Regions from separate parts of the Paenibacillus sp. UMB7766-LJ446 genome, predicted to be linked through region 2. Evidence: riboswitches for the same ligand, from Rfam matches in the RefSeq annotation. Region 2 holds a riboswitch; the other holds the start of a gene.
What was found. A riboswitch is a leader RNA that binds a small molecule or an ion and turns the genes downstream of it on or off. The one in region 2 is predicted to bind ZMP and ZTP.

Region 1: linked by a shared signal. The riboswitch ahead of QP794_RS13710 (bifunctional 5,10-methylenetetrahydrofolate dehydrogenase/5,10-methenyltetrahydrofolate cyclohydrolase) and the one ahead of QP794_RS08435 (TIGR01440 family protein) in region 2 are both predicted to bind ZMP and ZTP.

The regions. Positions count from the first base shown of each region.
Region 1 is NZ_JASOYM010000004.1:610,540-626,809, reverse strand. It holds gene QP794_RS13745 (DUF4179 domain-containing protein) at 251-1,723, opposite strand; gene QP794_RS13740 (RNA polymerase sigma factor) at 1,710-1,901, opposite strand; gene QP794_RS13735 (sigma factor) at 1,949-2,239, opposite strand; gene QP794_RS13730 (MBL fold metallo-hydrolase) at 2,428-3,090, shown strand; gene QP794_RS13725 (nitroreductase family protein) at 3,239-3,724, opposite strand; gene QP794_RS13720 (nitroreductase family protein) at 3,742-4,326, opposite strand; gene QP794_RS13715 (MarR family transcriptional regulator) at 4,338-4,820, opposite strand; ZMP/ZTP riboswitch at 5,044-5,124, shown strand; gene QP794_RS13710 (bifunctional 5,10-methylenetetrahydrofolate dehydrogenase/5,10-methenyltetrahydrofolate cyclohydrolase) at 5,176-6,027, shown strand; gene QP794_RS13705 (DUF817 domain-containing protein) at 6,165-6,962, shown strand; gene QP794_RS13700 (undecaprenyl-diphosphate phosphatase) at 6,979-7,791, shown strand; gene QP794_RS13695 (hypothetical protein) at 7,876-8,577, opposite strand; gene QP794_RS13690 (hypothetical protein) at 8,611-9,288, opposite strand; gene bshB2 (bacillithiol biosynthesis deacetylase BshB2) at 9,528-10,202, opposite strand; gene QP794_RS13680 (YojF family protein) at 10,226-10,570, opposite strand; gene QP794_RS13675 (deoxyribonuclease IV) at 10,672-11,589, opposite strand; gene QP794_RS13670 (family 43 glycosylhydrolase) at 11,771-14,239, opposite strand; gene QP794_RS13665 (family 43 glycosylhydrolase) at 14,576-15,904, opposite strand; gene QP794_RS13660 (carbohydrate-binding protein) at 15,957-16,270, opposite strand, start outside.
Region 2 is NZ_JASOYM010000003.1:44,486-60,755, reverse strand. It holds gene QP794_RS08460 (glycosyl hydrolase family 18 protein) at 1-1,143, shown strand, start outside; gene spoIIR (stage II sporulation protein R) at 1,419-2,078, shown strand; gene QP794_RS08450 (L-threonylcarbamoyladenylate synthase) at 2,362-3,510, shown strand; gene QP794_RS08445 (manganese efflux pump MntP) at 3,682-4,242, shown strand; gene QP794_RS08440 (low molecular weight protein arginine phosphatase) at 4,366-4,938, shown strand; ZMP/ZTP riboswitch at 5,023-5,104, shown strand; gene QP794_RS08435 (TIGR01440 family protein) at 5,244-5,837, shown strand; gene QP794_RS08430 (serine hydroxymethyltransferase) at 5,882-7,129, shown strand; gene upp (uracil phosphoribosyltransferase) at 7,558-8,187, shown strand; gene wecB (non-hydrolyzing UDP-N-acetylglucosamine 2-epimerase) at 8,226-9,383, shown strand; gene QP794_RS08415 (AtpZ/AtpI family protein) at 9,570-9,824, shown strand; gene QP794_RS08410 (ATP synthase subunit I) at 9,817-10,194, shown strand; gene atpB (F0F1 ATP synthase subunit A) at 10,240-11,058, shown strand; gene atpE (F0F1 ATP synthase subunit C) at 11,137-11,361, shown strand; gene atpF (F0F1 ATP synthase subunit B) at 11,476-11,964, shown strand; gene QP794_RS08390 (F0F1 ATP synthase subunit delta) at 11,961-12,509, shown strand; gene atpA (F0F1 ATP synthase subunit alpha) at 12,526-14,040, shown strand; gene atpG (ATP synthase F1 subunit gamma) at 14,289-15,161, shown strand; gene atpD (F0F1 ATP synthase subunit beta) at 15,258-16,270, shown strand, end outside.

The sequences.
Region 1 (16,270 bases), on a different contig from region 2:
GGATGTGTCCGGTTTACCCATTGGACTTTTTTTACTTTTACCTCCTTTCTGACTAAATTATAGAATGATAGCGTTTACATAAAAACCTGACAAACTATAGAATAATCTCTAATATGTTTATATATGTTCTGCTTGTATTCTAAAAATCGACTTGTATCTACAAGAAACAAATATGCAAAAAGCCGCCCATTCGGGCGGCATGGAAATTATAATGAGGGTATTGGTGATCTTTAGACTACATATTAATAAGTTATTTTAACAATACAGACCAGTCAGGGTCTTTGTACCATTTATCGACTACTTGTCTTATCAGGATAAGTTCGTCCGGGATGTAGTCTAATCCCGTGATCCGGTATTCATAAGGCTGCCGCATACTGCGATCCCCCATGCTAATAACTCCTTCTCTCCAATTATCTGTAAGCGCACCCTCTAAGGATGATGCTCCTCTCTTACTAACTTCATACTGCTTGCCTTCTGAATCGTATGCTTTCCATTCTTCATTTCGTATTTCATTATCCATTTCCCCATAGAACGATACGGCCGTTTCATATGTGCCATCGCGGTTTTGTGAGTCCTTAAGCGTAGTCCCAACCACCTCTATGCGATCTGTTAATATTTGAAAAGATTTGGGTTCTATCAGCTCTGAAGGCTTAAAGGAAATTCTGCTGCCGTCTGTTTCCGCGATCGAATATCCATCCAAAATAAAACGATACGGTTCATGTTCCGGCAGGTACTTGAAAATATAACTCCAACGAATCTTTCCTTCTTCAGTCACTGCATGATCAGTTGACATCAAGCTATCCATGTAACCCATTTTCCTCGGGTTAACCGAATGAATCTCTTCATTCTCTATAGTTTCAAAGTGAAAGCTCAACATCTGCTTTTTCCATAAATCACCGGGAGATCTTGCCATTGCAGCAGCATCAAGTTCAGTCTCCAGTTCAAAACGGACTCCTTGTACCATTCTCGTTAACCTTTTTAAAGTGACAGTCATTCCGTGTGGCGTAGAATAGCTACCGGTCAGTTCCTCTATTTTTGTTTGCTGGTTAGCCTCTCTCATATCTATATCAAAGCTAAAGTCCCAATCTCCTTCAATGAAAGGCTCGTTCCTGTTACCAAGCGTGCCAATATTTCCTTCTATTGTAATCTTGTCTGTTTGTAATGGCTCATTAAAGAAAGCAACCATATAATAAAAATCATTTGTGTACCCCATATCGTACATGGTATCCAATTCGTTACCTTTATCATCTTTAATCGTAATGTTGTTCAGATCTCCAAGAAGTAACTTATCACGATTGTGCTTCCCCTTTTTATCAAAGAGTTGAAGAGCCAGCGTCACTCGGGTAGGATCTGCAACAGCTTCATCAATTACCAGCGTATAACCTTTGTCCCTTACTTTGATATGAGGATTATGAACTAGTCCCAATTCTTGTGCCCGCATAAGTCCAATATCTGGGTTATCCTTGGCAAATAAAGACCGGATCATTTCACCAAATGTGGGCACTGAATAAACCGAAACTGTTCCTAGGATGAAAAAGAGGGCTACGACAGCTGCTACCCACCTCCATCGTTTATGGGGATATCTCTTTTTTGTATTCTGCTCAGAAAGGGAAGAAAGTGCGTTCTCCATAGCAAGTTGTACTCTATCAGGAATGATCATGTCTTTTCTTTTGGCATTAAATAATTGCTTGAGCTCACGGTCAACCGGATCATGAAAATTCATATTTGCCCTCTCCTTCCTTTAGAACGAGCTCGGATAATTGCCGTCTGGCCCTGAATAACCGTGATTTTACTGTTCCTTCGGAAACTTCAAGCACTCTTGCTATTTCTTTGACCGATAAATCCTCGATATAAAAAAGTGTTACGATAGTTTGAAGCTGTTCATCCAATTCGTCAATCACCTCAAACAGCTCGATTTGTTCAAAATCCCCCTTATATGATGTCTTTCTCAGATCATAAGGGACAAGGGGGATACTCGCTTCTTTTTCTTAATAATTTGATTACACTCATTAATTAAAATCCGAATAATCCAAGTTTTAAAATAAGCGGGCTCTTTCAGTGTATGTACATTAGAAAAAGCTTTGGCAATGGTCTCCTGTATCGCATCTGCACAATCTTCATCTGTTTTAACGATTGATCTTCCTATAACAAATAGGCTTTGCTGGACAGCACGTATTAAATAAACAAAAGCTTCCTTATCCCCATGTCTTGCAAGTTCTGCTTTTTCCGATAAATCCACTAGTGGTTCCCCCTTTCTTCTCATTCCTTCTATCCATTAGATCATCCTATACTTGGTTTGGTTCACAAGAAAACACAAAATTTAACAAACCGTTCGCAAAATTTCTACCCCCGTATCTTTCTACGTATTTGGTTCGTTTACAAAGAGATAACTTATTTATATATTTCTTTCTATGGAGGACTAATAATATGGAAATTTCAAAGGGAGTCGAAATGCTTCATCTGGATTATCACGGGAATGTCATCCACCCCATTCTTTTAAAGGATCAAGAAATGACTATTCTAATAGACACTGGTTTTCCAGGTCAATTCGAGGATTTACGTGCGGCGATAGAAATGGCTGGTGTCTCGTTAGACAAACTAAATGCAGTAATTTTGACCCATCAGGATGTCGATCATATAGGGAATCTTCCGGAGATTTTGCAAACGTGTGGAAACGAAATTAAAGTATATGCACACGAACTGGATAAGCCGTACATCCAGGGAGAGCTGCCTCTTTTAAAAGATGGCCACCTGGAAAATCCCCCGAAGGGCAACGTGAGTGATACTCTAATAGATGGTCAGGAACTATCGTTTTGTAGCGGGATTCGTGTTATTCACACACCTGGGCATACGCCAGGCCATATCAGTCTTTATTTGAAGGAAAGTAAAACGCTTATTGCCGGGGATTCGATTTATAGTGTAGACGGAATGCTTGGGGGAATTCATGCACCGACCACACCGGACATGAATTCAGCAAAGCTCTCGTTGAAAAGGTACTTAGATCTAGACATCACATCCGTGATTTGTTACCACGGGGGATTAAGTGATGTAAATGTGAAAGATCAGATATCAAACCTCATCCAAGCTTGATCTTTTGGAGAATCAATGTTGTTCTGCGCTTATGATAGCTCGGAGATGTATGATTATTTTTGACAAACACACAAAAAAAGGAAAGACAATCCCTTTCAAGGCATGGTCTTTCCTCACTCATTTGAATTCTCTTCCCTATGTCTTCACACTACAGCAGTTCGAACTGAAGCTGAGGTTCAGGTACCTGAGCTTTCCCTTTGGGCTGTTCAGCAGCGTATCCCAATTCCAGAACCGCAGCAATACGCTCGTTGCCAAGTACGCCAAATGTTTCAGCACGGCTCCGGTCGTACATCCAGTCATGCAGCGTGCTACGTACACCAAGTCCCTGTTCATAGGCAAGCAAGCGAAAATTTTGGATTAGGCAGTATACGGCTGCAAAGTCCTCTTCCCGCTTATGGTGATCGGCCTCTTCCTTCACCAATACCAGAAGATACGCTGGCGCGTGCTCCTGCAATCCCTGCATGAGTTTCCCATTACGGTTATCGGCAAAAATAAATCGCCACGGCTCACGGAGTCCATCATTTGGCGCCCATACGGCGTGATTAAGCAATTCAAGGATTAGCTCCTGCGATACTGGTCGATCCAACAAATCTTGCGGACTGTGCATGTCTCCTTCCAGATCGGACAATTTCATTTTTACACCTTCCCCTTTTACGTAATCTGGCCCTGTAAAACAGTCCACTTTTGCTCAGCTGGTGTTCTTTTTCGGCTTCTTGGCGCTCTGTCAAAGTATCCTATATGAAGAATGCCAACAAATCTTTCATTCTCACGCAGTCCAATTCCTTTGAAAAATCCTTCGTGCTGAATCATGGACTCTGTATCCCACAGCATGCCTAACCCTCGTTCCCATCCCAGCAGTTGAAAGCTCTGCATCATTTCGCAGGCAACCGCAAAATTGCGGTCATCGGTCAGACGATCCGGCCCTACAGCAGACATAACAATGACATGGGCAGGAATATCGGTGAATCTCTTTTTAAACACATCCAGCAGTTTTCCCGGAATCAGCTTACCGAGCTTGCTCTGCGACATCTGTTCCAGCATACAGTCCACCAGCCGTTTGCGTGCTTCTGGAGTTCCGGCATATACAACACGCCACGAACCAGCGTCAACGATTGGTTGAAGCCGTGTGGCCCTGTGCAGCAATTCAACAACCAGCTCCTGTTCCACAGGGGTTGCATTACATTTACGAATACTTCTGCGTTCCCTGATCAATTCGGCCAGACTCAAGCGCTTCACTCTCCTTTGGTTTATCTGGATTCCATATCCATGCTGCTGTCTTGAAGAAATTGATGTATTATTTTCAGCTCTGGTTCCGAATATTTGTCCATGGAACGATAGAAACGTTCGGCCTCAAGTACATGCAGACGTTCATGCAGTTCAAAAATCTTTTTCCCTTCTGGTGACAACCTGAAATAGCTCTCTTTCTTGTTATCATTCATTTTCGTGCGTTTGACGAATCCTTCCTCCAGCAGTTTGTTGCCGATCTTGGTAATACTTGCTTTGGACAAATTCATCGCCTCGGCAATGCCCGTATTGTTAATGGGTTCATGCCTGCCAATGCAATCTATCATATGAACTGCAGTCAAATGCTGAGGGATTTTGTCGATGCTTTCCCGCTGGGCGATACTTAGAAAATGTTCGATTTCCGTATCCTTGTGATTCTCATATACATGTAAAAATCGGATAAATTGGTCATACAGTAACTGTTTTGTTTGATCTTTTGAATCCATTCTGCTATCGCTCCTTATTTACTTGTAAACAATAATAAAACCTTAAATAATCTATATTATTCACTAATTCAATCTTAAATAGTTTACTCGTTAACAACAATATATCATGATTGATAACGGTTATCAACAATAAACTCTGGCCAGTAAATTTGGAATCTTAGAGAGATCCATTACCTATTGAACATTTGCTCTTTTTCAAGTACTATCAATTTAAACAATTCAAACGACCATATGTGACTGGCGAACACGGTGAACCGTGAGGGAGCATATGGTTTGTAATAAGCCGTACGCCTGGGCAGAGGTAAGGAATATTTATTTCCTTGCCTCTTTTTTATGTTGAAAGGGCGATGTGAAAATGAGTACAGACACACTGATCTTGAATGGACAAACGGTAGCAGATTTTATGAAGGAAGACATGGCCACAAAGGTTGGCATCCTTAAGGAAAAAGGCATTCAGCCTTGTCTCGCTACAATTCTCGTCGGAGATGATCCTTCCTCAGCGACCTATGTGCGTATGAAAGGAAATGCTTGTGCTCGCTTAGGCGTGCATTCCATAAAGATCGTTCTTTCTGCGGATACCACCACGGATGAATTGATTCAAGAAATTAACAAACTAAATGATGACCCTTCCGTACACGGTATTTTGCTGCAGCACCCTGTCCCGAATCATATCGATGAAAGAGCAGCTTTTGACGCCATTCGTATCGAAAAAGACGTTGATGGTGTAACGACCCTCGGTTTTGCACTTAATGCTTTTGGAGAAGCCGAATTCCCTTCCTGTACACCACAGGCTATCATGCGTATTCTGGATTTCTACAATATTCAAATTGAGGGCAAACACGCGGTGGTCATCGGAAGAAGTCCCATCCTGGGCAAGCCTGTGTCAGCCATGCTGCTAAACCGGAATGCAACGGTGACGACCTGCCACTCCAAAACTGTGAACCTGGAAGAGATCGTGAAGCTTGGTGATATCGTCATTGCAGCCGTGGGTAAACCTCTGTTTGTCAAAGGAGACTGGATTAAACCGGGTGCTGTCGTTATTGACGCAGGTTATAACAAAGGGAATGTCGGAGATGTGGACTATGAAGCTTGCTTTGTTCCTTCTTCAGCCATTACACCTGTACCGGGCGGCGTTGGGCCTGTAACAATCGCAACGCTCATCGAACATACGATTAAATCTGCCTATAAGCTATCTGAAAATGCATAAATGAAATAGCGCAAAAAAACAAGGTCCCTCCGATTGACGAGGGGCCTTGTTTGTCTTTGAATACGGCTATAATTGAAAATAAGAACATATATATAGCATTTTTTCTCTTTTTACAAACGGATCATATCTATATTATTATGAACAAGGCTTGGGAAGGAGATAAACATAACTTGAAACCTTTAGTACAGCTGCTGCATTTTGGTTATCATCAAGCGATGAGTTGCATTTTTCCTGTGGCGATCTTTGGAACGTTGGCCCTCTCTAGCGTAATTCAGATCCCCTTTCTTTATCGCTATGATGCCATTCTGCTGATTTTATTAGCAGTGCAATACCTTATGTACCGGAGCGGATTGGAAACACGTGATGAAATCAAAGTCATATGTATATTTCACGTGATTGGTTTGGTGCTGGAGATGTATAAAGTGTGGATGGGATCCTGGTCATACCCTGAGCCTGGATATACCAAGCTCTTTGGTGTTCCCCTTTATAGTGGATTTATGTATGCAAGTGTAGCAAGCTTTATGTGTCAAATATGGCGCAGATTGCGTATGGACATGACTGGATGGCCCGGGTTTGTATCTTCGGTTCTGTTAGGTGGATCCATCTATATCAACTTTTTCACACATCATTTTATTCCCGATTTTCGTTGGTGGTTGACCGCTCTTGTGTTTATTGTTTTTCGAAAAACGTGGATCATCTATCAGGTACGATTAACGACCTATCGTATGCCGCTTACACTCGCTTTCATCATCGTAGGTTTCTTCATCTGGACGGCTGAAAATATAGCTACCTTTTTTAATGGGTGGAAATATCCTGACCAACACGACTCCTGGCAGCTGGTTAGTTTTAGCAAGATCAGTTCGTGGTTCCTTTTGGTTATCATTAGTGTCATCATTGTTGCTCAGCTTAAATATGTCAAAGCCCATCGAAAATAATAAGTAGGAGGATACAATGGAAGACATTATTTTGTGGTTGAAATATGTATTATTAGGTATCGTACAAGGGGCTACTGAGCCTATTCCGGTTTCTTCAAGCGGACATTTAATTATTGCTCAACGATTGCTTGGCATGAAGCAGAATGGATTATCCTTTGAAATTTTGACAAACACAGCCTCACTGATTGCCATTATGTTTATCTTTCGGGAAGATATCAAAAAACTTATAGTCGGAGGCTGGCGATTCCTAATCTCTCGCAATGCAGCGTACAGAGCAGATTTCATGTTTTGTCTATACATAATCATTGGTACTCTCCCTGCTGCGATCGGAGCTGTGCTATTCAAGGATAAAATTGAAGAAATTTTCACTTCTGTTTATACGGTTGCGATTAGTTTACTGATCACCGGGGTTGCTCTGTGGCTCATTCGAAACCTTCGCGGGCGGAAAAGAGATGGCGATTTGTCGGTGAAAGACGCAGTACTGGTAGGTCTGGCTCAGGCCGTGGCTCTTATTCCGGGGATAAGCCGCTCTGGTGCAACAGTCATTGCATCTATCGCTGTCGGGATGAAACAGGAAACGGCTTTGAAATTTTCCTTTATGCTCTATATTCCGATTAGCATTGGAGGGGTAATATTAGGTGCATCTGACATCGTAACCGATCCGCAGCGTACACAGCTAGCTATACCTTACATTTTAGCATTCATCACTACGCTTATCGTTACCTACTTCTCAATGAGATGGTTTATGGGAATTATGGCTAGAGGGAACCTGATTTATTTTTCATACTATTGCTTCGTAGTCGGAATTCTTTTACTTATTTTTTTGTAAAACAGGAGATCCATTTAACGTAAAAGGGAACAACCTCTAATCAAGAGGTTGTTCCCTTTGTATTATCCTCCACACGTTTATTTCTTAACTCTCTCCAAGAACCATGGAACCCATATCATTCGAATCTTCAATTTGTTTATGGATTATAAGCTCTCCTCTGTCGTTGAATCCCTTGATTTCATACGGAATAGTTGCAGACGAGGGCAGGAATACAAACCAGATTATGCTGTCAGGGCCCACCTCCACCAACTTAGCTTCGGTAGCCACTGGTTTATCATTTTCTTTGAACTCGACGGCAACACGCTTAATAGCGGGGTCTAATATATGTCCGAACAGCATAGGAAAAGGTTTCGATATATGACTTAATTCAGGTATGCTCATATAATCCAGCGCTGACGTGAATTGAGATGATTCACCTATGGAATATCCGCCACCCCACACCCACTTCCAGCCGAATACTATTTTACGCGCATACTCCATCTGAAGATTGCTGCTATTTGCCTGACTCGTTTTTTGTTTAAACAAAACCATTCCCCCGTCTACCGGTTCTTGATGAATGATCTGTAATGAATCATTATGACCTCTAAACCTCTCAATCGCTTCTTCAGGAGTTTTTCCTATAGGAATATGGATGGTTCCACTCATTCCCATTGCCTTCGACATGCGCCAATCGGACAATCCACCAGCCTTGTCATTAACATAAATAAATGCGATGCACAATAGGAAAAGTAAGAGAGCTATCACTGTAATTCGTCGTTTGCTTCGTTTGCTTCGCATTGTTTGCATTACTACGTCCACTCCTTCAGATAACGCTCATTACTACTCTCCCTGAACAGTAGATAAGGAAACAAGCACTGGACCAGCGAAATCGGAGGCTTCTTCCCCTTTTGGATTGTGAAGACGGAATAAAAAAGCATCACCTTTTTCAGATTTCCAGACCATATAATCGTTTATCCCGCTTTCACCCGAGGTTTGAAGATAAAGCTCAGCGAAACCAAGCGGATGCTCGATCAGTTCGCCACTATAATCAGACACCTTGCCCGCTTTTTCCAAATCCTCTCGCCCTGTTGTCTCAAGTTTTTTCAGATCATAATCAGAGGGTAGTGGTTCAATATCCACATAGTAGTCCGAATTGCTTGTCAGCGACAAGCGGCCTTTGGCAGCGTCAAAAGAAAATTTCTCGAACACGTACAGTGAAAAACCTTCTCCTTGATGCAACGTTGCCGTTTGTGATGTATTGCCCTCCCCTGTCATCAAATCAAAACGTTCTGTCTCCGGTCGCGGCGTTTCAGAGGTTACCTCATTTTTTGTCGTGGGAGTTGAAACTGACTCATTGGTTACTGCGGATGGTTCAGGGTTTGCCGACGGCTCTGTTTCCCCAGAGCAAGCTGTAAGTGCAAGTAACATGACAAACATCGGGATCTTCATATAAACAGAACGAAATTCATTCATTTGTAGTACTCCTTCCAAGTTAATTGTTAATACGTTATTACCCATGGAAGCGGCTGGAAACCCGTATTTATACTTTATAGATTTATACACATACTGTAAATCCCTTTAACTTACTTATAGAATATTGCAAACATCTCCCTATTCTCATGATATGACTCTCCCCTCCTTCTCCATTCACCACTTGCGGAAAGACTCTATTGGGAGAACAAGACCTCCTTATAACAAAAAAAGCCGCCATAATGGCGACTTTTAGGCAAATTAGATGTTGGCAAACTGTAGTAAAATTAATTGAATTTATACGTCCAGAATGCTTCTCTTCCAAATCGATTCCGGATTTGTTCATCATCCAATTCCCGCTTGCCGACAAGTTCCGGCGCCTGGAATTGTGAACGGTGAGCTCGAATCGACGCCATTTTCTCGGCAAGGAATCCGCTCACATCTTCAATCACATCCGCTTTCCCGATGCTCTCCTCATGATTGTTGGAGAATGCACAGCAGTAGACAATGGGTCTTTCTTCAGCGGGCAGTCGACCAATCGTTCTCGTAACCGCAGCTCCGGTTGCATCATGATCGGGATGCACACTATACCCCGGATAGAAAGTAATGACCAGTGACGGATTAAGCTCTTTGATCAGCGCCAAGATATGGCCATCTAGCAGCTCAGGGTCTTCAAACTCGATCATTTTATCGTGAAAACCGAGCATCCTTAAATCTTGAATGCCAATTGCGTTGGAGGACTCAATAAGTTCATCCTTACGGATTATTGGCAAGGTGACCCGGTTGGCAAATGGAGGGATGCCCATATTACGTCCCATCTCCCCTAGAGTCAGGCAAGCATAAGTGACTTGAGCACCGCCTTTTATGTATTTCGCCAACGTTCCCGAAGCAGTGAACGCTTCATCGTCAGGATGGGGAAACACAACTAAAATGCGTTGATGTTCAATCTGTTTGTTATTCATGCTTATTTGATCCTCCGCTTTCATCAGAACAATTCCCGACTAAGTTGTAAGGCTACAACCAGCTTTCCTTGACTATCGTGACCAGCCAGAATGAGTCGTTCTTGTTCCAGCTCGTCAATGTGTGTAAGTCCCTCAGCGTATATCCAGCCGTGAGTAGTCTTTAAGCCAACTCGGTATGGGCCCGTGCCCGAGATAGATCCTTGCGTATATCGTATGACCGCATTGGAAATGAATGCCGACCCCGGGTGCCTGGTGCTATCAAAGTGACTGGCGTAAGCACCTGACGTGAGTTCGAGGTGTAAATATAGGTCCTGATCGAGAAGTTGATTGATCCGGTGTTGGATGTCTTGAGGCTCTATTGGCTGCATGGCGGCCTCCTTTTGAGTAAAAAGTAACGTGCTACAACCATTTTAACATATGTCCCGTGAGAATAAACATCGAATGATTAAGCGATTGTTTTTAGGACTCCCTACTTGGTGCTTTCTATAGAGTCCTCTTCTTTTTGCACAGGTTCGGAGCATTCTCTTCTTAAAAGGGCGATTTCATGTCGATAAGGAGCATTTTTATATTTTATTTTACCAATCGACGGCGTCTCAAGCAGTTTTGGAAGTGACATGAGCTGGGGATGGTGCACGATATAATCCAAAGCCTGAAGCCCGATATGACCGTGCCCGATGTTCTCATGGCGATCTTTCCTCGATCCCCGCACATTTTTGGAATCATTGATGTGCAGTACTTTCAATCGCTCAAGGCCAATGACCTTATCAAACTGCTCCAGTACCCCGTCAAAATGATGGACGATGTCGTATCCTGCATCATGAACATGACAAGTATCCAGACATATGGAAAGTCGTTCATTCCGTTGCACGCCATCGACAATCTGTGCCAGTTCTTCAAAGCTTGTTCCGCATTCTGTTCCTTTTCCGGCCATCGTCTCCAACGAAATCTGGACCTCAGGGTAATTGTCGTCCTGTAATACTTCGTTTAATCCCTGGATAATTTGCCGAATGCCGATGTCTACCCCAGCGTTAACATGAGCCCCGGGATGAAGAACAAGCTGATTTGACCCAAGCGAAGCCGTTCTCTCAATCTCATCCCGCAGGAATTGTACGCTAAAATCAAATACCTCTCGTTTGTAGCTATTAGCCAAATTTATCAGGAACGGAGCATGCACAACAATGTTGGAAATGCCCTGCTGCTTCATGTGCATATGGCCTGCTTCTATATTATATTGCGAAATAGGTTTTCGTTTCGAATTCTGCGGTGCCCCGGTGTACATCAGAAAAGTAGATGCCCCATAAGAAGCGGCTTCCTTACTCGCCTGCAGAAACATCTCTTTCCCGCCAAAGGATACATGAGATCCAATGAGCAGATCACACTTTTTCATTACAACCACTTCCTCTTTGGATTCCTCATTTCATTATCAGTGAAATTTGATGAACTGGCTAATGGGAAATGGCGGTGGTGAAGGAGATCAGAGGAAGGCAAAAAAGCCGCCGATTGGCGACTCTTTTATACACCTCAATTCTCGTAACAACCGTTTCATTCTTGATTTTCATGCTGCTTTCTCAAGGAGAAACGGATACGTTATCGAAATGCGTGTGCTTATTTGCGGTTCTGACACCGATTTTGCCATGTGTGAACGGATTCAAGCTGTTGTCGGTATAGTCGATCTTCGGATTGACCATATCCTCGACAAACACCTTGATATTGGTGCCCTTAACGACAACTTTCATATGATACCAGGTATTGGTTGAATACGATTGCGCATTGCTCTTGAGCAGCGCCCAATTATAATTCATCTTGCCCAGACTGACTCCGCTTGTAGTCAGATAGGCGTAATATCCTTGTAAAGCATCATAATTGTTCTGCCCTCGCTCCGTACCGTGGGATGCATTGGACACTCTGACGAGCAAGCCCCCGTCACCGCCTGTATCGATCATCTTGATATCGGACTCCACCGTATAATCTGCCCATTGCGAATCCCCGATTGTAGATTTGGCAGGCCCAGTGCTCGCTGCACTGTATTCACCGTTCTCTACCGCCCAGGTTCCTTCAAACCGGGTCCATCCATTATCGTCCCCGTCGTTAAAATTATCGCTTACGCTGGTCACATCGACATTTTTATGAAACGTCATTCTTGAGAAATCGGCCTCACCTGTTACGAATTCAACCTTTAATTCCCGCTGCCCTGCATTTAAATAGACCTTTTTCTTGGATATGTTTCTCCAGTTCTCCCAGTCACCCGTATTAGGTACATTGACGATACCTGTCAAGTCGGTCGCACCATCCCACAGCCGAATTTGAGCCCCGTCCAACGCGGTAGCCATGCGAAAATCAATATCATAATATCCGCTTGTCTCTACGTTTACTTTGTATTTATACCATTCTCCGGTCTGGTTCCAGCCTAAGTTGAACAGTGCTTCACTATTTAGACGAATATCACCGGAATCGGTCCGATAAGCCCCACCAAGATTAGCAGGCGTTGTATCGTGATAAGCGACACCTTCGCCACCTTTCATATAATGAACAGCCTCGATCGTGCCCGGAATCGGCTTGGAAGCGTTCCATGCACTGCTTCCATTCACATCGTTATTAAAGGCAGTGTAGCCGAAATCCGCATGCGTATCCTCTGTTAGCACACCGATTTTGCCTGCTCCTACATTGGCGGAACGCGTAGCTTTGAACATGCCGTCTACATAGTATTTAAACGTTGATCCCGACTTCTCTATGCGTATGTTATGCCATTTCGAATAATTGAAGTCCGCGGGCAAATTGAATGTTTGCCAAGCCTGATCCACACCGTTAACCCGGAAAAATGTTTCCAGTCTCTTGTTCTTTGAACTGATCAGTGCAACACCATAATTGTTTTCATCCGTATAGGAGAATGTAGCGCCATATCTCGGATTGGTGGAAGTTCCCCGATTCATTTCCTTCATGTTAAATTCTGCCGTATAATCGGACGCACTGGTGGAAGCAGTCACTTGTTTGTACCAAGTTGAGCTGCCCAATGAATTTTGCCACATGAGCTCTTGATTGAAGATGCCCCAATTACCACCGTTCACGTTGTTCCAATTGCTCCCGATGGCAGAACGATCGAAGTAGTCGTAGAAAACAGGCATTTCCGGATTGGGTTGATCCGTTGAAGTTGGACCAAGCACGATCATCTTATCGTTGTTCCATACAATTCGGTCCATGTTCAGATGCCGGAGCGGTCCAATTATTCCGTTACCTTCCAAATTATGATACATCATATAGTGAGTGTCCAGATTGGGTCCCGTTACTACGGTGTTGTGTCCCAATCCCACGGTTGGGCCCTCCGTACGAATTAATACCGGGTTGGTGCTATCAGTTACATATCCGGATCTCGGACCTGTGGTGCTAACCGCCACATCCACTCGATATCCTTTGCTAAATACGTGGTTGCCTGTATAGGTCATATAGTATTTTCCATTCCGTTTGAAAACGGTCGAACCCTCCGTCCAGCCTCCCATGCCCACTCCTGTTGACGCACTCGTTCCGATCTGAGTGGGGCTGCTCATCGGTGCAGCATCGATGCGGCCTTGCGCGGCATGATAGAAGCTGAACGAGCCATCATCGTCAATGAACACATTACCGTCAATCGACTTTCCAAGATTGCCAGTCACTACATTGAAAGGTCCGGTAGGACTCGTGCTGCTGAGTACGTAATGCCCCTTTCCGGCCGGTGATGTATACATGTAGAACATTCCGTTCCAGTAAACGACTTCAGGAGCATAAGCTCCGTGCGTAATGGGGTCTGTTGCAGCCAAGCCGCGGTACGACCAATTCACCAAGTCTTTGGAGCTCCATACTTTGACACCATCGTCCGTATCTCTTGTACTTACATACAAATAATAGTATCCATTAAATTTCAATACATAGGGATCTCCCAATCCGTATTGTCCCCATTCATCCGGTAACGTTTGTGGATTTTGATACGCTGTGGCAGTGATCGGCACCGAAGAAACCATTAATAAAATGACCATCAGCGTGAACATGAATCGACTCTTCCTCACGTTATTTCCTCCTAGTCCGTGTTTTGTTATCGCTTACAAATACATCAAAACTCTCTACGTGCGTTTGCATTCTTACGTCTGAAGGTCTTGTTCTCATCTGCCATTGATTAACCGTCATAGCAGTATTCGCAAAGAGAATTCAGACTCTTCAGTCGGTGTTAAAATCTAGCATAAAGTAAGCCGTTACAAATAGAAATAACATTTCGTTGTCATTCATTTGGCATTTTGTTGGAAAAAAGTGCTGATCTTTAATTTAGAGCTCGCTCGTTCATACATACAAAAAAACCCCCAGGAGAACTCTCCTGAGGGTTTGAAGTCTATCCAGTTACCTACATATTAATCCACGAGCGGGCTGACAGTGAGGCATAAAAGGTTGATCTCCCCATGTCCACCTGATATTTTGATTGTGTTGACGTTTCCCGGCTCCAAAGGAACGGTAATATTCGTAATCCCGCCAAATTCCTGCAAACTGCCAGTAGATAGCGCGTTCAGCAAGGAATAGTCCTGGTCATTGATCGTCAGATGCAATTTAGCCAGCCGCTCGCCTGTTGCATAATGGAGCTCAACGGAGGCTCTGCCGCCTTCGCCTCCATCCACGTTTTTAAATAAAGCATACGCTTCTGCGGATTGAAGATTCCCAACCACAGTTTGACCGGATTGCAATTCCCTGATTTCAGCTCCTCCAAAAACCTGACTGGCTGCACCTGCATAAACCTTCCGTTGCTGGGCAGGAAGCGGAGCTGGACCGACGGAGGACACACCCTCCCTCGTCTGAACCACAGGTCTGATGGAACCATCCTCATCGAACTCCAGATAGTCAATACATACGCTGCGAAGTGTGCCTTCACCAGAGATAGCTTGATTGTGATAAAAAAGATACCATTGTCCTTTGAATTCCACTACAGAGCCATGGGTTGTAGAACAGCCGGTCGGCTCCAGAAAAATGCCTCTGTACGTCCATGGACCAAGCGGATTCTCGCTTGTTGCGTATCTCATGCGGTTGTTACCTTCCAAATTATCCGCATAGGTTAGATAGTACAGATCGTTTCTTTTGAACACCCAGGCCGCTTCATGAAAATCCTCGAGCCCTAGCATTTCTGTCATGCCATCTTCCAGGGATACCATATCTTCATTGAGCTTGCCTCCCAGACAGACACAGCCGCCACCATAATAGATATAAGCGCTGTTGTCATCATCTACAAGTACACAAGGGTCAATCAATGCAAACCCGCCAAGACCTTCGATATACCCCTGATCCGTAAATCCATGTGCGGGGTAACTGCTCGTGGCAACCCCGATTTTCCAGGAATCGTTCCAGTTCGAATCGCTCGGATGCGGATAATAGAAGTAATAGGTTCCATTCTTGTACGCACAGTCTGGCGCCCACATGAAACCTCCCTCTGGTCTGCCCCAGGAAACGTCATCCGAACGAAGTATTTCCCCTTCGTCTACCCAGTTAACCATGTCCTCCGAGGAGAATACATGATATCTGTCCATGAGATCGCATCCTCTGGCTGGGTCCATATCATGAGATGCGTAAATGTAAATTTTACCGTCATTCCATACATGAGCGGACGGGTCCGCTGTATATATGGATGTAATTACTGGATTCAGGGATGTCGTCTTTTGGCGTGTGGTTTCAAAGCCTGTATGATTCGTAGTCATTTTAAATCCTCCTGAACGTATATTTCCTTGTTAAAATCATGCACACTTTGCTCTATTGATGATTCGTTGGATGATTTGCCGTCAATGGAATCTGGTTTTTGAACATACGGTTGATATCCCCTGCAAGTCGGAGATAAAAGTCCGATGATACAGCTACCCCGTCGGCATCCAGTGTCAGAAAATATTGATTGGTTGGAATCATGGAGCTGTTCTCCGCCATCTTCGCAATCGCTGTACCTTCATCGTACTCGTCAAACATTGCGATATATCCGGTATTAATACCGATGCTCTTCAGATTGTAGGCCTGCCTCCACATAAAGTCTCCATGCAGACGTGGGTTCTCATTTCTTGGGCCACCAGTCATGT
Region 2 (16,270 bases):
GTAACCTCCAATAATCTGGATGGCGTCGATTTGGATTGGGAATATCCTACTAACCCTGCTGCCGGTACAACTGCACGACCACAAGATAAACAAAATTTCACACAACTGCTCTCGAAGGTTCGTGAGAAGCTGAATGCTCAAGGACAAATTAATGGAAAGCAATATCTGCTGACTATTGCCGCCGGAGCGAGCAGTAGTTATCTGAACGGTGTGGAAATCAATAATATCACGCCATTGCTGGATTGGATCAATCTGATGACTTACGATTTTCATGGAACCTGGGATGCAACCACAGGTCATCATACGAACTTGTCCGGTAGAGATATTAGTGTAACGTCTGCGGTCAATCTATTCAGAAACAGCGGTGTTCCCGCGAACAAGCTGGTCATTGGTGGAGCCTTTTACGGCCGGGCCTGGACTGGTGTCCAGAATTCAAATAATGGTCTGGACAGACCTGGTTCCGGTGGATTTGAACCCGATTACAACACGATTGTCAGCCAATATTTGAATAAAAACGGATATACACGGTATTGGGACAGCAGTGCCCAAGCTCCATATCTGTTTAATGGGAATACCTTTATCTCCTATGACGATCCGCAATCGCTCAGCCTGAAGGTACAATATGTGAAAAACAGCAATCTGGGTGGTATCATGTTCTGGGAGTACAGCAATGACCGATCTGGTGCGCTGCTTCAGGCCGTATATTCAGAGGTTACAGGTGGTGGTTCGGTGCAGCCGCCAAATCCAAGCGGGTACGCGTATTTGGTTGCACAAGCGAATCAGCAAATTGTCTCCGCCGAGAATCAGGGCAATGACCAGCTTATCGCCAATCGGACAACGGCAGGAGACTGGGAGCTTTTTGAATGGATCACGAACTCCGATGGAACGGTGTCCCTCAAATCCAAAATCAATAATAAATATGTCACAGCAGATGTTAACGAGGGTGGTGCTCTGATCGCCAAAGCCACAACCATTCAGCAATGGGAGAAGTTCAATCGTGTGGATTTGGGTGATGGAACAATCGCATTGCAAGCCCTCGCCAATAACTTGTATGTGACCTGTGATTTGAATAATGGCGGTAAGCTTGTAGCGAGCCGCAATTCGGTTGGCGGGGCATGGGAAGCTTTTCGGGTGAATAAGTAACTGAGAAGCAAGAGCTCCATGCAGCAAGCCAAGTTGATAACAAAAGGGTAGGCTAGAATTGGGATGGATCAAGGAAGTGCCAGCCGACAAGTGTTCCATGGGCAGGCGCTTCTTTGATTTTCGTCAGACATAAGGTGTGCTAACGGTCCTTTCGTTTTAAGTCTGTCCATCCTATTAAAATTTTAGTAGATTTGTACTCTAGCAGGTTTACTTCGGTCTCTTCCGGGCATACTGATAGACATGAGAGAGTTACAGGGGCCGAGGGGGAGAACGGAATGAGCAGAAGAATCGTGAAACAAATTGGACTTATTATTGTATGTCTTATGATGATCATAATGATGTGGGAAGGTCAGAAAACCGATGCAGCTGTGGCGGCCACAGCAATTCCAGAACAATCCATTCGCTTGCGTATTCTGGCAAACTCGGATGCAGCGGGAGATCAGCTGGTCAAACGCGAGATTCGTGACGCGGTCGTTGCTCAGATGGGTGAGTGGGTAACTCAACTGGAGAATCCGCAAAGCCTGGATGAAGCACGTGGGGTCATTCGTCAGCATTTATCTGAAATTGAGGATCGTGTGGGAGAAGAGCTTGCCAATCGTGGCTTAACCTATTCGTATCAGGTGGAACTCGGGGTTGTTCCTTTTCCAACCAAATTATATGGGGGTACCGTATATCCTGCTGGAGATTACGAAGCAGTACGGATAACACTGGGAAAAGGTGAAGGGCAAAACTGGTGGTGTGTGCTGTTTCCACCGTTATGCTTCATAGATGCAGGCACAGGTGATGCACTTGCGAAGCCTGCAACAGCATCTGCTGCTGCTTCTGAGCCTGGGGATGCACAAGCATCTGTACAGGCAGCAACACCGGAAGCGCGTTTCTTCCTGTGGGATATGGCCGTCAAATTGTGGGACTGGGTAACGGGATTGTTTGCATAACATGCTGCTAGACATAGGCTTTATCAGGGGGCTTCGATTCAGGGAAGTGCCCTTTTGCTTTATTATGGTTCGAGTCAAAAACCACTTGATGTTAATCGCTAGATAGAATTCTGACTCCATCCTTGGACAGAGCAGATATGTTATAATTACAGGAATCAGCAATTTAAGCGAAGAAGGCAGCGCGCAAGCGCGTTTTCTTGCATTAACTACCCTACTGAAGTTTAGGAATGATGGATATATGACTAGAGAGAACGAACAATTGCATCAGTCTTTCATGAATGACATGGATAAAGATGGAAGTATAGAGGAAATGGTTACGAGCATGTGGGACGTCAATATACTGGTAACCAATGAGAACACGGAAGATGTGGCCAAAGGAAGTACGTATAAACAGGCCCTCGCTGACTTGCAGGATGCCGCAGCCTGTCTTCGTCAAGGGCAGACTGTAGCCTTCCCGACCGAGACGGTATACGGTCTGGGCGCTGACGCTCGCAGAACAGCAGCGGTGGAGGCTGTATTTGCAGCCAAGGGGCGGCCTTCAGACAATCCGCTGATTGTGCATATTGCACAGCGTGACCAGCTGGATTCACTGGTCACGGAAGTGAATAGCACAGCGGAGGCCCTCATGGCGGCCTTCTGGCCGGGGCCGCTTACGCTTGTGCTGCCGGTTAGGCCAGGGGCGGTATCCCCGCGGGTTACCGCCGGTTTGGATACGGTGGCCGTGCGTATGCCGGACCATCCGGTGGCCTTGCAGTTGATCGCGGCGGCGGAATGCCCGGTCGCCGCGCCGAGCGCCAACCGCTCCGGGCGGCCAAGCCCGACACTCGCCGCACATGTGCGCGAGGATCTGGCAGGCCGCATCGGCGGCATCGTGGACGGCGGCCCCACTGGGGTGGGCGTCGAGTCCACGGTAGTGCAGGTCGGTGACGACGGTACCGTCACCATCCTGCGCCCTGGCGGCATTACGGCGGAACAGCTGTCCGCCGTTGCCGCCCGTGTCGCCACGGACCCGGCGCTGCTCGCCGAGGGGCCCGGTGGCGATGACAGCCCGGCGCCGCGCTCGCCGGGCATGAAGTACACGCACTACGCGCCCACAGGTGCGCTGTGCGTGGTGGAGGGGCCGCCCGCAGCGGTGGCGGCCTGGATCAGCGCCGCCCTCGCAGAGGCGGCGCAGCGCGGGGAGCGCACCGCAGTGCTGGCGTTCGCCGAGCACGCGGAGCAGTACCGCGCCGATGCCGTGTTCTCGCTGGGCGAAGCCAGCGAGCTGGAGGAGGCAGCGCGCCGGCTGTACGCCGTGCTGCGCAGCTGCGATGAGCAGGGAGCCACATATATTGTGGCTGAAGCCTGCTCGCGCGAAGGGCTGGGAGCAGCCGTCATGAACCGGCTGCTCAAGGCGGCAGGTCACCGACTCATACAGGTCGGTAACCGATAGCCCCCTTTTCCACGGCTTCGTCAGGCATGTATTTTCTTCTCCCTCTACACACCACGACCAGCAATCTCTTTTTTTTGAATGCTACGAATGCAAAAAATCTCCTCAGGTTATGTTTAGGTCCTTGTCCGCATATGGTGTACAAGAACCTTTACGTGACTTGGGGGTATGGGGATGTGGGATGTGTCTGCCCATGTAGGGCAGTTGGTAACCATTTTGATCATGGCAGTCGCACTCGGACTCGACGCGTTCTCACTCGGCATCGGGATTGGCATGAAGGGCATTCGTCTGAGAGACGTATTGCGAATCAGTACCGTAACGGCCTTGTTTCACATCATCATGCCGCTCATCGGCATGTATACGGGCAAATACGTCAGTTCCCTGCTTGGTGACATTACGACGTATGCAGCTGGCGGTTTGCTGGTCCTGCTCGGTGCCCATATGATTTTGAACGCTTTCCGGGAGGGAGACACCAAACTGGTGGATCATCGCTCTCTGCTCGGTGTGATTCTATTCTCTCTGAGTGTCAGTGTGGATTCATTCTCCGTTGGAGTCTCGCTCGGCATGTTCAGCAGTGATTTGGTGTTAACAGTGCTGGCTTTTGGCGTATGCGGTGGATTAATGTCCGTTATGGGTCTGCTGTTGGGACGGCGTGTGAGCCAGAACATGGGGGATTATGGAGAAGCGGTCGGCGGAGCAATCTTGCTCGCTTTTGGACTATTGTTTATATTTTAAAATATAACGTTAACTATAATTACAGCCTAGTGCAGTCTTCAATATATAGGTATGAGGTTCATTGGATCAGATGGGGTTTCAACATGATTCGACAACATATGCAAAATGGGGAGGCTAACCACAATGAAACATATTTTGTTTGTATGTACAGGGAATACCTGCCGCAGCCCCATGGCGGAGGGACTTTTACGTAAACTGGCGTCTGAGCGGGGCATTCAAGTGGACGTTCGTTCCGCAGGTGTAGCCGCAACAACGGGCATGCCGATTTCCCGTCATGCGGAGGCCGTATTAAGGGATCACAACGTGGAGGGACCACCTCATTCGACGCTTCTTAGCGCGAACCTGGTTGGCTGGGCCGATCTGATTCTCACATTGACACGCAGTCATAAACAGCATGTTATTCAGGTTTTTCCTGACTCGGTACACAAGACATATACTTTGAAAGAATACGTCGAAAATGACGAGCAAGTTCTGAGTGATCTTCAGGAACTGGACAGCCTGTTCGCGACATTGGAGATGAAACGTGCGCTCGGTCAGGAGATTTTGGCATCTGAACGTGAGCGGGCGATCGAGATTAGGCAGCGCATTCCGAGCTTTGACATTTCGGACCCGTTTGGCGGCAGTCGCGACGATTACAACATTGCTGCGGCAGAGATTCGGACCGCGCTCGACAGACTTTTGGACAAGTTGGAGTAATTGGAAGCCATATTAAAGCGGACATGGGATGTAAATTAGTCGTTGATTTTAAACGCAGGTTGTTTTATGATGAATGGGAAAACAGGGATCCGGTGTAACTGGCGACGAAGTGGGCACAACCACAATGGAGCACCGGAACAAACGGCCGGTCGCCTGGGCAAAAGAGCAATTCTGCGTTACCCGCAGACTGCTCTTTTTTTCGTCTTTCATCTGATTATTCGCTATAATAGTACCTGAAATGCCATGCAAGAATACGAAGGGCAGCCAAGAGGAAGCCGGGCATGATTTTATCGGGAGGCGATAGGATGACTATTGAATTAGATTCGGAACAACCCGGATTGCATGAACAGACTGCATCCATACTGCGTGAACTGGCGCTTGCCGGACAGCTTGGATCTGGACAGATTGTTGTGATCGGTACAAGTACAAGTGAAGTCGCAGGCAAACGGATTGGTACAAGCGGTGCAGTTGAAGTGGCGCAGCAGCTTCTTGCGGGTATACGCGAGGTGCAGCAGGAGTTCGGTTTTGATGTTGTATTCCAATGTTGTGAGCACCTGAACCGCGCACTGGTTATGGAGCGTTCTCTGCTTACACGTCTTGGATTGACTGAAGTGGGTGCAGTACCTGTGCCCAAAGCAGGTGGTTCCATGGCATCCGCAGCGTATCGCTCGCTGACCGATCCATGCCTGGCTGAACATGTGCAGGCCCATGCGGGACTGGATATTGGCGAGACGATGATTGGCATGCACTTGCGGCATGTGGCAGTACCTTACCGTACAGCACTCCGCTACATTGGTGATGCCCGTGTAACTACAGCGTTGACCCGTCCCAAGTTGATTGGTGGCGAGCGCGCAGTGTATCGCATGGAAGAGCAACCGGATTCGACATTTTGTGACTAATTTTTATTCAACCAATTCACTTATAAACTGGGAGGAATTTAATCATGGAACAATTGCGCAAGAATGACCCGGCAGTACTGGAAGCGATGAATCTTGAACTGAAACGTCAACAGAACAACATCGAGCTGATCGCATCCGAGAACATCGTAAGCGAAGCGGTTATCGAGGCTCTTGGATCTGTACTTACGAACAAATACGCTGAAGGCTATCCAGGTAAACGTTACTACGGTGGTTGTGAACATGTCGATATCGTTGAGGACATTGCACGTGACCGTGCCAAAGAACTGTTTGGAGCAGAACATGTGAATGTTCAGCCTCACTCCGGTGCACAAGCGAACATGGCAGTATATCTTGCGGCTTTGAAACCAGGTGACACTGTACTGGGCATGAACCTTGCGCATGGCGGACACCTCACACATGGTAGCCCGGTTAATGCTTCCGGCTTGCTGTACAATTTCGTGGCTTATGGTGTACAAGAAGATACGTTCCTGATTGATTACGATGAAGTGCGCAAAGCTGCATTCAAACATCGTCCTCGCATGATCGTTGCAGGTGCAAGTGCATATCCGCGTATCATTGATTTTGAAAAGCTTGCTTCCATCGCCAATGATGTAGGCGCTTTGTTCATGGTGGATATGGCTCATATTGCAGGACTGGTAGCTGCCGGATTGCATCCAAGCCCGGTTCCACATGCGCATTTCGTAACAACAACAACACACAAAACGCTGCGTGGACCTCGTGGTGGTATGATTCTGTGCCGCAAAGCATGGGCAGCAGCGATTGATAAAGCGGTATTCCCAGGTTCCCAAGGTGGACCTCTGATGCACGTGATTGCTTCCAAAGCGGTAGCCTTCGGTGAAGCACTGCAACCTTCGTTCAAAACATATGCACAAAATGTGGTGAAAAATGCACAGGTGCTGGCTGAAACGTTGATTGCTGAAGGATTGAACATCGTATCCGGTGGTACAGACAACCACTTGATGCTGATCGACACACGCAGCGTGAATATCACAGGTAAGGAAGCTGAGCATGTACTTGATTCCATCGGTATTACCGTGAACAAAAATGCCATTCCGTTTGATCCGACCAGCCCGTTTGTAACAAGTGGTATCCGGATCGGTACACCTGCGGCGACTTCCCGTGGTATGAACGAAGAAGCGATGGTGGCGATTGGTAAAATTATTGCTAAAACATTGAAAAACCCTAAAGATACAGCGAAATTGGACGAAGCCCGTGCGGAAGTGACTGCACTGACAGACCAATTCCCACTCTACACTGACCTTAAATACTAAAAAACATTGCTCATGCTGCTTTCTTTTGAGTTTTTATAAATTGGAATACAAAAGACGAAGCTGGCAGAATGCAACCGGAGAAGCGAAGCGCTCGCCTTTATCCCCTGATTTTCTCCTTATTTAAGGGGAATCAAAAAAAATCTGGGGATAACAGCGATCGAAGGTGCAATCTGTTTGCGGAGCATCACTTGTATTTATAATTTTTACCTACTCAATGATATAACAGCACGAGCAAACAGGACCGGAAGACTCATTTTTCCGGTCCTGTTTTTGTAGGATTCGGTTTTCTGTAATGATTAGGTGCCCTTTGATGGTGTAATTCGGTGTGGGTGATGATATAATATACAGGATTTATCGGGGCCTATGAATGATGATTAGGCATATTTGGTAATGCTGAACATGAAGAACATACCGGAGGGACAAATTAGATGGGAAAATTAGTAATATGTGATCACCCTTTGATTCAACACAAACTGACGTTTATACGCGACATGCGTACGAATACGAAAGATTTTCGTGAATTGGTGGATGAAGTAGCAACGTTGATGGCTTACGAGATTACAAGAGACGTTGAGCTGGAGACGATTGATGTACAGACTCCTGTAGCTGCAACACAAGGTAAAGTTATTTCTGGACGTATGCTCGGACTGGTACCAATTCTGCGCGCAGGACTCGGCATGCTGGATGGTGTTGTAAAATTGTTGCCAGCTGCAAAAGTTGGACATGTTGGTCTGTTCCGTGACCCTGAAACACTGCAACCGGTAGAATATTACACTAAGCTGCCTACAGACGTAACTGAGCGTCAACTGATTGTCATCGATCCGATGCTGGCAACGGGTGGTTCTGCCATTGCTGCTATTGACGTGCTCAAAAAACGCGGCTGCACACAAATCAAAATGATGAATCTGGTTGCAGCTCCTGAAGGAGTCAAAGCCGTTCAGGAAGCCCATCCGGATGTAGACATCTACGTCGCTGCGCTGGATGATCGTCTGGATGATCACGGCTATATCGTTCCCGGACTGGGAGATGCAGGAGACCGTCTGTACGGAACTAAATAAGCATATTGCATGCTGAATAGAAAAGGGGCTTTGCTTCAATGTCCAAGAAAATTAAAGTCATGACAATATTCGGGGTGCGCCCGGAAGCCATCAAGATGGCTCCGCTTATTTTGGAACTGCAGAAACATCCCGAATCTATTGAATCGATCGTTTGCGTTACTGCACAGCATCGTCAGATGCTGGATCAGGTTCTTGAAGTATTCGATATTCATCCGGACTATGATCTCGATGTGATGAAAGACCGCCAGACGCTGAATGAAATTACGATTCGTGTGCTGGGAGGTCTGGAGCCGGTTTTGCGTGAAGCAAAGCCGGATATCGTATTGGTTCACGGGGATACGCTGACAACGTTTGTAGCCAGCTATGCTGCGTTCCTGCAACAGATCCAGGTGGGGCATGTGGAAGCGGGCCTCCGGACGTGGAACAAGCTCTCTCCATACCCGGAAGAAATGAACCGTCAGTTAACCGGGGTGCTTGCTGATTTGCATTTTGCGCCTACGGACTGGTCGTCTTCCAACCTTGCCAAAGAAAATAAACCGGAGTCTAGTACGTATGTCACAGGCAATACGGTAACAGATGTGTTTCAATATACAGTACGGCAGGATTACACACATCAGGTACTCGATTGGGCACAGGGCAAGCGTCTTGTGCTGATGACAGCTCACCGCCGTGAATCCCAAGGCGAGCCTCACCGTAACATTTTCCAGGCTGTCAAACGGATTGCCGACGAGTTTGAGGATATTGCCATCGTGTACCCGGTGCATCCAAGTCCTGCTGTGAAGGAGCCGGCTCACGCGATTTTGGGGAATCACCCCCGTATTCAACTTATTGATCCACTAGACGTGGTGGATTTGCATAACTTTTACCCGCATACGCACTTGATTCTGACAGATTCAGGCGGATTGCAGGAAGAAGCACCTTCGTTTGGTGTGCCTGTTCTCGTCCTGCGGGACACAACGGAGCGTCCGGAGGGAATTGAGGCTGGAACACTGGAGCTGGTGGGTACCGAAGAGGAACGTGTATATGAGCGGACCAGAGCTCTGCTTACAGACGAAACAATGTATGCAAGCATGAGTCAAGCTGCCAATCCTTATGGAGATGGACATGCTTCGGAAAGAATTGTCAATGCGATTTTGCATCATTTTGGTGTGAATAGTGAACGTCCGGAATCATTTCACAGAAAATTCAAAAAATAATTCATTTTTTCTGACGGATTTATAAAGGGTACAGCATACAGTTAAACTGTACGGTTTACGCGGGTTTATGGGCTCTGAGGGCCTATAATCCCGTCGTTTTCCCCTTTAAAACACTAAAATCATTCAATTGACAAAGGCTCTCATCATTCAGTAAAATTAACTGGGATTGCAAGGGTGGCGTGGAAAATGGCCGATTCGAACAAACCAAATTCATCCCGTAACCATGATGATAATGTGTGGAAAGCAATGGGGCTCGTTACAGCTTTTGGAATCGAGATTGCCATTCTCGCTGTTGCCGGATATTACGCTGGCTCCTGGTTGGACAAGACCATCGGAGGTAACGGAATATGGATCGCCGTAAGCGTTCTCTTTTTCTTGGCGGCGGGCGGTGTAAGCATCTACTTTATCGCGAAAAAATTCATGGGGGAAAGTGATGAGTGAACTAACCAGATACCGCAGAATGATGACTGTTTTCATCATGTACTTTCTTATGATTTGTTTTCTCGCTGCGGCCTTTATGCCACGTGTGGAGACAATTGCTTTGGGACTGGCCCTGGGTACAGGAATTAGCTGGATCAATGCATTTTACCTGGGCTACAAAGTAAGGAAAATGTCGGATGATGCGGCAGAAGGTAACTTGAAGCGTGTGAACCTGGGATTTTTGACAAGAGCGGCACTCGCAGTGCTCGGTATTTTCATATCGATGCGCTTTCCGCAGTACTTCAATACATATGCGGTTGCAGGCGGTCTGGTCCTTGCACAATTTTCCTTACTGATTATAGGGATCGTCTATTCCCGCAGAGCAGAATGATGTTAGGTGCTGCAGCTTTCAAGTCGAGAAAGGGGTGAGAAAAATATGCATGAAGCTCCAATTATTATGCTTGGCGGATTTCGGCTGGATCTATCGGTTCTGTTGATGCTGGTTGTAACAGGTGCACTTGTTTTTATTTTTGCTGTACTGGCAACACGGAGATTATCCGTTGAAAATCCCGGCAAGCTGCAAAATTTTATGGAGTGGGCAGTAGAATTCGTCCGCAATCTGATTTCCAGCACAATGGACATGAAGAAAGGGAAACATTTTATCTCTCTCGCTCTTTCCATGATTATGTTCATTTTTGTAGGTAACATGCTCGGTCTTCCGTTTCAGGCTGTAACCGCGGTGGATAGCGCAGAACATGCGCAGGTGTTCGGTCAACCGATTGTTACGGCAGTGGACGCGTTTGAAGAAGCGCATGCCAAGGACCCTGAAGCACACCCGCACGTTGAGCTGGCCTGGTGGAAATCACCGACAGCTGACTTGTCTGTAACGATGGGATTGGCACTCGTAGCATTCCTGGTGTCTCATGGACTGGGATTGTTCCGTAACACAAGAGGATATCTGCAACATTATCTTAAACCGTTCGCCTTGTTCTTGCCGATCAACCTGATTGAGACGGCATCCAAGCTGCTAACACACGGAATGCGTTTGTTCGCGAATATTTTCGCGGGCGAGGTACTGATTACAACGATCCTGAAGCTGACCACATTCAAAGTGTTTGGTGCCATTGCAGCGATTCCGTTGCTTATGGTGTGGCAGGGCTTTAGTATCTTTATCGGCGCAATCCAGGCATTTGTTTTTGTAATCTTGATGATGGTGTACATTTCACAAAGCATCGAGACGCATGACGAACATTAAGTTTCAAGCCCTACGAAGATTTCTTCACCAGGCTGAACAATAAAAAATTCGATTTAACATTTTAAGGAGGATATACAAATGGGAGCAATGGCATTAATCGCAGCAGCAATTGTTGCAGGACTGGGCGCGTTTGGCGCAGGTATTGGTAACGGTATGGTAATCAGCAAAACGGTGGAAGGGATTGCCCGTCAACCGGAAGCAAAATCCACTCTTCAAACAACAATGTTTATCGGTGTAGGTCTGATCGAGGTATTGCCGATCATCGGTGTGGTATTGGCGTTCATGTTCTACGGTATGGCTTAATTAAATCGATACAGGTTTGGCGGGGAAGGCCATAGCCATCCGCGCCTTCTTTTTAGGTAATGTCCGTTCTAACGGATGACGTTTCAAGGATACCTCCAGGAAGGAGTGAACAGATTGAGTTTCATATGGGAAAATACGCTTCTTGCGATGATTGCATTTGTAATTTTATATTGGCTGCTTAGCCGTTATGCTTTCGGTCCTTTGTTCTCCATTATGGAAAAACGTCGTGAACTCGTGATGACGCAGATGAATGAGGCTGCTCAGACTCGGGAACAGGCCATTGCCTATGTGGAGGAACAAAAACAAGCTCTGGAGCAAGCGCGCAAAGATGCTTACGACATTATTGAACAATCCAAACAAACGGGCGGCAAACAAGCCGAATCGATTCTGGCTGATGCGAAAGCAGAAGCTAATCGTCTCAAAGACGATGCTGTACGTGAGATCGAGAGTGAGAAGAACAAAGCGGTCGCAGCGCTTCGCAGCGAACTGGGTACAGCTTCCGTTCAAATTGCTTCCAAATTGATCAAAAAAGAAGTTGAGAACGGTCCTGCACAAGAGGAACTTGTGAACCAATACCTCAATGAGGTAGGAGGCCGACAATGAGCCGCGATACGATAGTTGCCAAGCGTTATGCGAAAGCATTGTTCGAAGTTGCTCTTCAGCAACAGCAGGTACTTGAAGTTGAACAGGAACTGCGTGCGGTTGTTAGTGCATTGACCGGGGATGCTGATATTGAAAAATTTATCGTATCTCCGAACATCTCTGATGAAGCCAAGCAGAATGTGCTTCATTCAAGCCTTGATGGCAAGGTATCCGAACCTGTCCTTCGCACCGTGCTGCTGTTGATTGAGCGCGGACGCGTTGAATTGCTGGAAGCTTTGCTGAATGATTATTTGAAGATCCAAGGCGAGTCGCTCGGCATAGCTGATGCGCGCGTCTACTCGACTTATGCATTGAATGATGAAGAAAAAGAAGCGGTAGCCCGTGAATTCGGTGGCCGTGTGAATAAAAAGATTCGTATCGAGAATATTGTTGATCCGACTCTGCTGGGCGGATTGAAGGTCGCCATTGGCGATACGATCTATGACGGCAGCTTGGCTGGCAAGCTCGAACGTCTTGAGCAGTCTTTTAACAGACGAGTACAGTAGATTGGGGTGAGGACACTTGAGTATCAAACCAGAAGAAATCAGTACATTAATTAAGAGCCAAATCGAACAATACAAGACCGATATCGATGTAGTCGAAGTCGGAACGGTTATTGAAGTCGGTGACGGTATCGCTCGTGTATACGGACTTGAGAACGTTATGTCCAATGAGTTGGTTGAATTCCCAAGCGGTGTTATGGGACTCGCCATGAACGTGGAAGAGAGCAATGTCGGTGTCGTTATCCTGGGACCTTACTATGATATTCGTGAAGGCGACCAAGTTAAACGTACCGGTCAAATCATGCAAGTGCCAGTTGGCGAAGCATTGATTGGACGCGTTGTTAATCCGCTCGGTATTCCTGTGGATGGCAAAGGGCCAATCGCAACAACAGAATTCCGTCCGGTTGAAGGTAAAGCACCAGGCGTAATGGATCGTAAATCGGTTCATGAGCCAATGCAAACAGGAATCAAAGCGATTGATGCCATGGTTCCAATCGGTCGTGGACAACGTGAGTTGATCATCGGTGACCGTCAAACAGGTAAAACATCGATCGCGATCGATGCCATCCTGAACCAAAAAGGCAGCGGCATGAAATGTATCTATGTTGCTATCGGTCAAAAACAATCTACAGTTGCACAAGTTGTGGAAACTCTTCGTCGTAAAGGCGCTATGGAGTACACAATTGTTGTAACTGCGGCAGCATCCGACCCATCACCGCTCTTGTACATCGCACCGTATTCCGGTTGTTCGATGGGTGAGTACTTTATGTACAAAGGTGAGCACGTTCTGGTCATTTATGATGATTTGACCAAACAAGCTTCCGCATACCGTGAGCTCTCCTTGCTGCTTCGTCGTCCTCCGGGCCGTGAAGCATATCCAGGTGACGTTTTCTATCTGCACTCCCGTTTGCTGGAGCGTGCTGCGAAGCTGAATGATGAACTTGGTGGTGGTTCTTTAACAGCACTGCCGTTTATTGAAACACAAGCTTCCGACGTATCTGCATATATCCCGACGAACGTAATCTCCATCACGGACGGACAAATCTTCCTTGAAGCTGACCTGTTCAATGCTGGACAACGTCCTGCGATCAACGTAGGTATTTCCGTATCCCGGGTTGGTGGTTCTGCTCAGATCAAAGCGATGAAAAAGGTTGCAGGTTCCCTGCGTCTTGACCTCGCTCAATATCGTGAGCTTCAAGCGTTCTCCCAGTTCGGTTCCGATCTGGACAAAGCGACTCAGGCCCGCCTGAATCGTGGTGCTCGTATGATGGAAATTCTGAAGCAGGGTGTGAACCAGCCTCTGCCTGTAGAACAACAGGTAGTCAGCTTGTACACAGCGGTTAAAGGATTCCTGGATGAAATTCCTACAGGTGATGTGACTCGTTTTGAGCACGAATTCCTCGCGTTCATGGAGAGCAGCCATCCTGAGATTCTTCAATCCATCCGTGATACCAAAGAATTGACTGCAGACAATGAGAATGCGCTGAAGGGTGCTATCGAGAAGTTCAGAAAGAGCTTTGCTGTCTCCGTCTAAATAGATGATATGCAGCTGCGGAGTTGTCTAACCGATTCCGCATGTCTGCATGCAAAACTTTGACGCTGTCCAAGTTTTGATAGGCTTACGAAGTAACTTTGACGTTGTCAAAGTAGGGTTGTGCTTACGATGTAGTTTTGACTTCGTCAAAACTAGTGAATGCTTACGAAGTAACTTTGACGTTGTCAAAGTAGGGTTGTGCTTACGATGTAGTTTTGACTTCGTCAAAACTTTAAGGTGGTGAAATCATGGCAAAAGGCATGCGCGAAATAAAGCGGCAAATTAAAAGCGTACAAAGCACCAAGCAGATCACCAAAGCAATGGAGATGGTAGCTGCCGCTAAACTGCGTAAAGCGCAGGAGAAAGCTGAGGCAGCCCGTCCTTATTCGGAGAAACTGAAAGAAGTTGTGGCTAGTATTGCTTCAAGCACGCAAGGTATTCAGCATCCGATGCTGGAGAGCCGTCCGGTTAAAAAGACAGCGTATCTGATCATTACATCGGACCGCGGCCTTGCGGGCGGATACAATGCCAACGTTTTGCGTCAGGTCAATCTGACGCTCAAAGAGCGCCACAATTCTCAGGATGATTACGAATTATTCGTCATTGGGCGTAAAGGACGCGATTATTTCAGACGGCGCGAAATTGCGATGGCATCCGTTACAACGGATCTATCCGATTCACCAGCATTTGCAGATATCAAATCCATTGCCCACGAGGCTGTTCAAGGGTTTGAGCTGGCTAAATTTGATGAGTTGTACATTTGTTATAACCGCTTTGTGAATGCGTTGACCCAGATTCCTACGGTAGAGCGCCTTCTTCCGATGGAGACACCTGAGGTAACTGCTGCGGAAGGACCGACGGCAAGCTACGAATATGAGCCTTCAGCGGAAGCTGTACTGGAAGTTTTGCTACCTCGTTATGCGGAAACGCTGATCTATGGTGCACTTCTGAACGGTAAGGCGAGTGAGCTGGGAGCGAAAATGACGGCGATGGGTAATGCAACCAAAAATGCATCCAAACTCATTAACGACTTGTCATTGACGTATAACCGTGCCCGTCAAGCGGCTATTACGCAGGAGATTACGGAAATTGTGGCAGGTGCCAACGCAGCACAAGGCTAACCGTTTTTTATTAATGAAGGCTTGCAGTGCAGAGATAAGAGAGAACGGAACATTATTTCTGCAAAACTAGCAGGCTTGTAGGAGGGGAACGTTAAGATGAACAAAGGACGCGTTGTGAGCATCATGGGTCCGGTTGTTGACGTCGAGTTTGATCGCGGCGGTCTGCCGGAAATCCTCAATGCCATTACGATCACTACAGTAAGCGAAAGCGGCGTAAGTGTGAATCTTACACTCGAAGCTTCAAAGCATCTGGGTGACAACCGGGTACGTTGTATCGCGATGTCCTCCACGGATGGACTCGTTCGTGGTATGGAAGCCGTAGATACAGGAGCTCCAATCTCTGTACCAGTCGGGGAAGCGACACTGGGTCGTGTATTTAACGTACTCGGCGAAGCTATTGATACTGGCGGCACTGTAGCTGCTGCACATAAAAATCCGATTCACCGCTCGGCTCCTGCATTTGATGAACTGACTACCCAGGCTGAAATGCTGGAGACAGGAATCAAAGTTATCGACTTGCTGGCTCCTTACGCCAAAGGTGGTAAAATCGGTCTCTTCGGTGGTGCCGGCGTAGGTAAAACCGTAACGATTCAGGAGTTGATCAACAACATCGCACAAGAGCACGGTGGTATCTCTGTATTCGCAGGTGTTGGGGAGCGTACACGTGAAGGTAATGACTTGTATCACGAGATGAGTGATTCCGGCGTTATCAACAAAACAGCAATGGTCTTCGGACAAATGAACGAGCCTCCAGGCGCACGTCTTCGTGTAGCCCTCACAGGTCTGACCATGGCGGAATACTTCCGTGATGAAGAAGGCCGTGACGTGTTGCTCTTTATCGATAACATCTTCCGTTTCACCCAAGCAGGTTCAGAAGTATCTGCCTTGCTCGGACGTATGCCTTCCGCGGTAGGTTACCAACCAACGCTGGCAACGGAAATGGGTCAACTGCAAGAACGGATCACTTCGACTAAAAAAGGTTCTGTAACGTCCATCCAGGCCATCTACGTGCCTGCGGATGACTATACTGACCCGGCTCCAGCAACGACGTTTGCCCACTTGGATGCAACGACGAACCTGGAACGTAAAATTTCCGAGATGGGTATCTA